DNA from 2 places in the Kitasatospora sp. NPDC048298 genome. Region 2 is predicted to be linked to the other one. Evidence: riboswitches for the same ligand, from Rfam matches in the RefSeq annotation. Region 2 holds a riboswitch; the other holds the start of a gene.

Region 1 (3,397 bases), on a different contig from region 2:
TCGCGCACCAGGTACGGGTTGACCTGGAGGAACTCGCCGGACAGCGTCTCGCGCTTGAACAGGTTGGACACCTGCGGCTCGATGCACTCGTACACGCCGGCGATGGAGGCGATGGTCGCGGTCGGCGCGATGGCCAGCAGCAGCGAGTTGCGCAGGCCGGTCTCGGCGATCCGGGCGCGCAGCGCCGTCCAGCGGTCGGCCCACTGCGGGGCGGCCGTCGGGAAGTGGTCGATGTGCAGCTCGCCGCGGGCGGCGCGGGTCTCGCCGTACGCCTCGTGGCGGCCGAGCTGCTCGGCCAGGTCGGCGGAGCGCTCGTACGCGGTGAGCATGATGCGCTCGGCGATGAGGGTGGAGAGGGTCTTGGCCTCGGCCGAGTCGAAGTCGATCCGCAGCTTGAAGAAGACGTCCTGGAGGCCCATCACGCCGAGGCCGACCGGGCGCCAGCGGGAGTTGGACGTCCCGGCCTCGGTGGTCGGGTAGAAGTTGATGTCCACCACGCGGTCGAGGAAGGTGACGGCGGTGCGCACGGTGGCGTCCAGCCGCTGCCAGTCCATCGCGCCGATCAGGTCGTCGGCCGAGGCGCCGGCGGCGACGTGGGCGCCCAGGTTGACCGAGCCCAGGTTGCAGACGGCGGTCTCGGAGTCGTCCGTGACCTCCAGGATCTCGGTGCACAGGTTGGAGGAGTGCACCGTGCGGCCCGGCAGGGCGGTCTGGTTGGCGGCGCGGTTGGAGGCGTCCTTGAAGGTCATCCAGCCGTTGCCGGTCTGCGCCAGGGTGCGCATCATGCGGGCGTACAGGGTCTGCGCCGGGATGGTGCGGACGGCCTTGCCGGCCTGCTCGGCCTTGCGGTAGGCCTCGTCGAAGTCGGCGCCCCACAGGTCGACCAGCTCCGGCACGTCGGCCGGGGAGAACAGCGACCAGTCCTCGTTGGCGTTGACCCGGCGCATGAACTCGTCCGGGATCCAGTGCGCCAGGTTGAGGTTGTGGGTGCGGCGGGCCTCTTCGCCGGTGTTGTCGCGGAGCTCCAGGAACTCCTCGATGTCGGCGTGCCAGGTCTCCAGGTAGACGCAGGCCGCGCCCTTGCGGCGGCCGCCCTGGTTGACGGCGGCGACGGAGGAGTCGAGGGTGCGCAGGAACGGCACGATGCCGTTGGACTTGCCGTTGGTGCCGCGGATCAGGCTGCCACGCGAGCGGATGCGCGAGTAGGACAGGCCGATGCCGCCGGCGTGCTTGGAGAGGCGGGCGATCTGCGCGTAGCGGTTGTAGATCGAGTCCAGGTTGTCCAGCGGCGAGTCGAGCAGGTAGCAGCTCGACATCTGCGGGTGCCGGGTGCCGGAGTTGAAGAGCGTCGGCGAGGAGGTCAGGTACTCCAGGCGGCTCATCAGGCCGTACAGCTCGGCCACCTCGCGCACCGACTGCTCGCTGTCGCCGACCGCCAGGCCACAGGCGACGCGGAGCAGGAAGTGCTGCGGGGTCTCGATCACCTTGCGGGTGATCGGGTGGCGCAGCAGGTAGCGGGACTGCACGGTGCGCAGACCGAAGTACTCGAAGCGGTCGTCACCGGTGGTGTCGATCAGCGCGTCCAGGGCGGTGGCGTGCTTGGCGACGAAGTCCGCGGTGGTGTCGCCGATCAGGCCCTCGGTGTGGCCGACGGCGATCGAGGCGGAGAAGGACACCGAGCCCTGGCTGTTCGCCTCGTCGACGATCTCCAGGGCGAGCAGGCGGGCGGCCAGCTTCGAGTACTGGGGGTCCTCGGCGATCATCGATGCGGCGGCGTCCACGGCCAGCCCGCGCAGCTCGGCGAAGTCCGAGCCGGCGTGGCGGCCGCGCAGCGCGGCGGCGGCGACATGGCCGGGGTCGACCTCGGTGAGGTCGGTGCTGCGGTCGGTGAGCAGCCGCAGCAGGGCGCCGCCGGGGTCGGAGACCGTCGGGTCGGTGAAGGCGGTACCGGTGCCCTGGGTGGGCAGGGTGGCTGAGGCGGCGGTGGTCAAGGCGCTCTCTCCTGGCGGCGATCGGCGGCGGTGATCGGGGGCCACCGGGCCGATCGGGGCAGGGGAGCACGGCACGAACGCAGACGGCGTCGCGCGACGGTGACTCCCCGGCCCGCCCGCGAGGCCCGGAGGGGTACTGCTCGTGCCGGCGCGGCCTCTGCGGGAGGGCCGTGGCGCACGCTGCCGGCAGGTCATCGGACTCGCGGGTACGGCTGCTGGAGCCGCCCGCACACCGCTGCGGGGCAGTCCCGGATTCGCACCGGGTTCCCCTGCATCGACAGCAGAAGCGAGCATACATGTAGTGGTGTCTCCCTGAAGCGACCCCAGATGTAGTACGGCGCCGCGTGTCGGGGCGATGACCGGTGGTACCGGAAACGTGGCCCCGGATGGCTGTCCGAGGCCCCGGAACCGGGCCGGGGGCGTCCTGGTTTCGATACGGAATGGTCACCGGGAGGATCGGCGGACGCGAGGATGCCCTACGATCTGGGCGCATGAGCGACGGAACTGGCGTACCTGGGCAGGGGCCGCAGGGAACGCCTCCCGCCGGGCCGGGGGGCGCACAGAGTCAGCAGCCGGTGGTACCTGGTCCGGTACCGCCGCCGAGCGGGGGTTTCGGGCCGCCGCCGGCCTCGTACGGGCCGGTCGTGCCGGCGGCGCAGCCGGTCGCGCAGCCCATCCCGCCGGTGCCGCAGCCGGTCGCGCCCGCGCCGCAGCCGGCTCCGCCGGTCGGGCAGCCGCCGCACGCCCAGCCGCAGGCGCAGCAGCAGCCGCCGCAGCCCCAGCCGGCCCCCCAGCCGCAGCCCCAGTGGCACCTCCAGCAGCAGCCCCAGCAGCCGGTCCCGCCGCAGCGGGCCGAGCCGGACTGGGGCGCACTGGCGGACCGCAACGAGGCCGAGGGCAAGCGCCGTCGCCGGATGAGGGTCATCGGCGTGGTGGCCGCGGTCGCCGTGGTGGGCGGCCTGGCCGCCGGCGGTGTGGTGCTCCTCAACGGCAAGAAGGACGACGGCTCCCCGACGGCCGCCAAGAGCACCCAGCCGGTCGTGTCTCCGAGTACGTCCGGCACGCCGGGCGGCCAGCCGGAGGACCCGTCCAAGCCGATCTGGGAGGCCGCCACCGACCCGGCGCCGCAGGACGCGGGAGCGCTGTTCTCCGCGCCCCAGGTGACGATCAACGGCGCCACCTGGAACCGGACCGTCGTGGCGCTGGACTCGCCCTGCTGGGACGGGAACTCCACGACCGGCGGGCTGGGCAAGGTGCTCGGCGACCAGGGGTGCCAGCAGGTGCTCCGGGCGACGTACGTCTCCGGTGAGAGCGCGGTCACCGTCGGGGTGGCGGTCTTCGACCGCAAGCTCCAGGCCGAGACCGCGCTGAAGAACTTCACCGGGCAGCTCAAGGGCGCGCCGGCG
Region 2 (3,397 bases):
TCCACCATCGCCGTCGGGGACGCCCGGATCGCCGCCGACCTGGCCCGCACGACCGGGCACCGGGCCGTCGACGCGCCGGTGTCCGGTGGTGTGCCCGGCGCCGAGGCCGCGAGCCTGACCTTCATGGTCGGCGCGGAGGACGCCGACTTCGGCGAGGCCGAACCGTTGCTGGCCGCGATGGGCCGCCGGGTCGTGCACTGCGGCGCCTCCGGGGCGGGGCAGGCCGCGAAGATCTGCAACAACATGATCCTCGGCGTCTCGATGATCGCGGTCAGCGAGGCCTTCGTCCTCGGGGAGAGCCTCGGGCTCAGCCACGAGGCGCTGTTCGACGTGGCCTCCGCCGCCTCCGGGCAGTGCTGGGCGCTCACGTCCAACTGCCCCGTCCCCGGGCCCGTCCCCACCAGCCCGGCGAACCGCGACTACGCGGCCGGGTTCGCCGCCGCCCTGATGGCCAAGGACCTCGGACTGGCCGCCGGGGCGGCCGATTCCGCCGGCCTGCCCACCGAACTCGGGCGCAGGGCAGCGCAGTTGTACGCCGACTTCGCGGCGGCCGACGGCGCCGGGCTGGACTTCTCCGCCATCATCACCACCCTCGGGAAGGGCACCGCATGACCTACGAGACGATCCTGGTCGAGCGCAAGGGCCGGGTCGGGCTGATCACCCTCGACCGCCCGAAGGCGCTCAACGCGCTCAACACCCTCCTGATGAACGAAGTCGTCGCCGCGGCAACGGACTTCGACCGTGACCCGGACATCGGCTGTCTGGTGGTCACCGGTTCGGAGAAGGCGTTCGCGGCCGGCGCCGACATCAAGGAGATGCAGTCCCTGGAGTTCGTCGACGCCTACCTCGGCGACTGGTTCGCGGCCTGGGACCGGTTCGCCGCGCTGCGCAAGCCCGTCGTGGCGGCCGTCGCCGGCTACGCGCTGGGCGGCGGCTGCGAGCTGGCGATGCTGTGCGACGTCCTGCTCGCGGCGGACACCGCGAAGTTCGGGCAGCCGGAGATCAAGCTCGGCGTCATCCCCGGCATCGGCGGCTCGCAGCGACTGACCCGCGCGGTCGGCAAGGCCAAGGCCATGGAACTGTGCCTGACCGGCCGGGTGATGGGCGCCGAGGAGGCCGAGCGGGCCGGCCTGGTCTCCCGGATCGTCCCGGCCGACCAGCTGCTCACCGAGGCGCTGGCCACCGCCGAAACCATCGCGGCGATGTCCGCCCCGGCGGCGATCATGCTCAAGGAAAGCGTCAACCGCTCGTACGAGACCACCCTCGCCGAAGGCGTCCGCTTCGAGCGCCGGCTCTTCCACGCCACCTTCGCCACGGCGGACCAGAAGGAGGGCATGGCCGCCTTCACCGAGAAGCGCCCGCCGGAGTTCCGCAACCGCTGACGGCCCGCGCGGTGCGCCCCCTCGACGGGGTGGCGCACCGCCCGTCGGCTCAGGACCTACCGGAGCAGCGTCACGGGAGGCTTCGAACACCGTGCTGTGACGCACGATCCCTTGACCGGATCTTTCCCGTTTCGCCATGATGAGCCGTCATGTTCTGACTCCGCCGATGGGGGAAGTCCGGTCCGAATCCGGCGCTGACCCGCAACGGTAGGCCGTCGACGCCATGTCGGCGGCGAGCCCGATTACCCGTCGGCGGAGGTGTGTCGTCCCCTCCTCCCGTCGTGGTCTGCGGGCCGGAGCTCCGAGGGCTGCCCCGGCACCGTGCCGCTGTCCTCCGGGCCCCTGCGTCCAGGCCCGGAAAGGCACCCATGCCCACGCTCCGCCGCACTCTCGGTCTGCTCGCGATACCCGCCCTGGCGCTCGCCACCGCGCTCCCCGCCACCGCCACCGCTGCCACCGCCGCCCACGCCGACACGGCCTCGTCCAGGACCGTCCTTCCCGACGCCGCGGCGGCCGGCTGGCTGGCCCGCCAGCTCGTCGACGGGGACCACTTCGAGTCCGTCTTCAACGGCACCGCCTACCCCGACCAGGGCCTGACCATCGACGCCGTGCTGGCCTTCGCGGCCTCGCGCAGCTCCGACGAGGCCGCCGCCAAGGCGACCGCCTGGCTGGCGAAGCCCGAGATCCTCTCCGGCTACCTCGGCGACGGCACGACCGAGGCGTACGCGGGCGCGACCGCCAAGCTGCTGCTCGCCGTCGAGGTGCGCGGCGCGAACCCCGCGAGCTTCGGCGGCGTCGACCTGCCCTCGCGGCTGCGCTCCCTCCAGACCACGGAGGGGCGCTTCTCCGACCGCTCCCAGTGGGGCGACTACAGCAACGCCTTCGGCCAGTCACTGGCCCTGATCGCCCTGCACCGCACCCCCGGTGACGCCCCGACGGCGGCCGTGGACTTCCTCGCGAACAGCCAGTGCGCGGACGGCGGCTTCCCCCTCTCCTTCGGCCAACCCACCTGCGCCGGTGACCCGGACGCCACCGCCCTCGCCGTGCAGGCCCTCGCCGCCACCGGCCGCACCGCCAAGGCGAACACCGGCCTCGACTGGCTGGCCGCCCACCAGAACGCCGACGGCGGCTTCGCGGCCGCGGGGGCCACCACCTCCAACGCCAACACCACCGGCCTGGCCACCCAGGCGCTGCTCTCCGGCGGGCGCTTCGGCACCGGCCTCAAGGGCTGGAGCCGGCTGGTCAAGTTCCAGCAGGGCTGCTCCGCCGATCCGGCGGTGCGGGGCGCGGTCGCCTACGACGCGACCGGTTTCAACGCGGCCAGCGGCACCCGGGCCACCGCGCAGGCCGTCCTCGGCCTCGCCGGCACCCCGCTGTCGACGCTCTCCGCCGCCGGCGCGCGTCCCGACTCCCCCACCCTGGCCTGCCCGGCACCGGCCACCCGCTGAACGAGCCCGAGACTGCGAGGAGTTCACCGATGACCGACACCGTAACCGCATCCCGCCCCGCCCGCCGCACGCTCGGCTCGATCGCCGCCGCCGCGGCCCTCACCGCCGGCCTGCTCGGCGTCTCCGCCGCCCAGGCCCCGCAGGCCCGGGCCGCCGCCTGCAGCGGCACCACCGGCGTCACCGTCGTGGTCGACTTCACCGCCGTCGGCGGCGGCATCCAGACCGGCTGCGCGCCGGGGGACCCCGCCAGCGGCCTGGCCGCGCTGACCGGCGCCGGGTTCTCGTACGCCTTCCACCCGCGCTACCCGGGCTTCGTCTGCACGATCAACGCGCTGCCGACGACCTGCACCAACCCGACCGGCAGCGCCTACTGGTCGTACTGGCACGCCCAGCACGGCGGCCCCTGGTCGTACAGCAGCCTGGGCGCGGGCAGCTACAACCCGGCGCCGGGTGACGTCGAGGGCTGGTCCTTCGGCGCCGGCGCCCAGCCGGGCATCACGGCGCCCTGACGTCCGACGCGACGCCGGTGCCCCGGCCCCTGCCACGTGGGGGCCGGGGCACCGCGTG

The links. Region 2 has a riboswitch for cobalamin ahead of ACGF0D_RS19980 (prenyltransferase/squalene oxidase repeat-containing protein). Riboswitches for the same ligand answer to the same signal wherever they lie in the genome.
Region 1: linked by a shared signal. The riboswitch ahead of ACGF0D_RS02260 (ribonucleoside-diphosphate reductase subunit alpha) and the one ahead of ACGF0D_RS19980 (prenyltransferase/squalene oxidase repeat-containing protein) in region 2 are both predicted to bind cobalamin.

Annotation. Positions count from the first base shown of each region.
Region 1 covers NZ_JBICYZ010000002.1:244,027-247,423, reverse strand. Annotated here, with positions in the region: gene ACGF0D_RS02260 (ribonucleoside-diphosphate reductase subunit alpha) at 1-1,967, opposite strand, end outside; cobalamin riboswitch at 2,159-2,302, opposite strand; gene ACGF0D_RS02255 (hypothetical protein) at 2,636-3,397, shown strand, end outside.
Region 2 covers NZ_JBICYZ010000025.1:94,058-97,454, reverse strand. Annotated here, with positions in the region: gene mmsB (3-hydroxyisobutyrate dehydrogenase) at 1-612, shown strand, start outside; gene ACGF0D_RS19985 (enoyl-CoA hydratase) at 609-1,382, shown strand; cobalamin riboswitch at 1,511-1,651, shown strand; gene ACGF0D_RS19980 (prenyltransferase/squalene oxidase repeat-containing protein) at 1,751-2,830, shown strand; gene ACGF0D_RS19975 (flagellar hook-length control protein FliK) at 2,860-3,339, shown strand.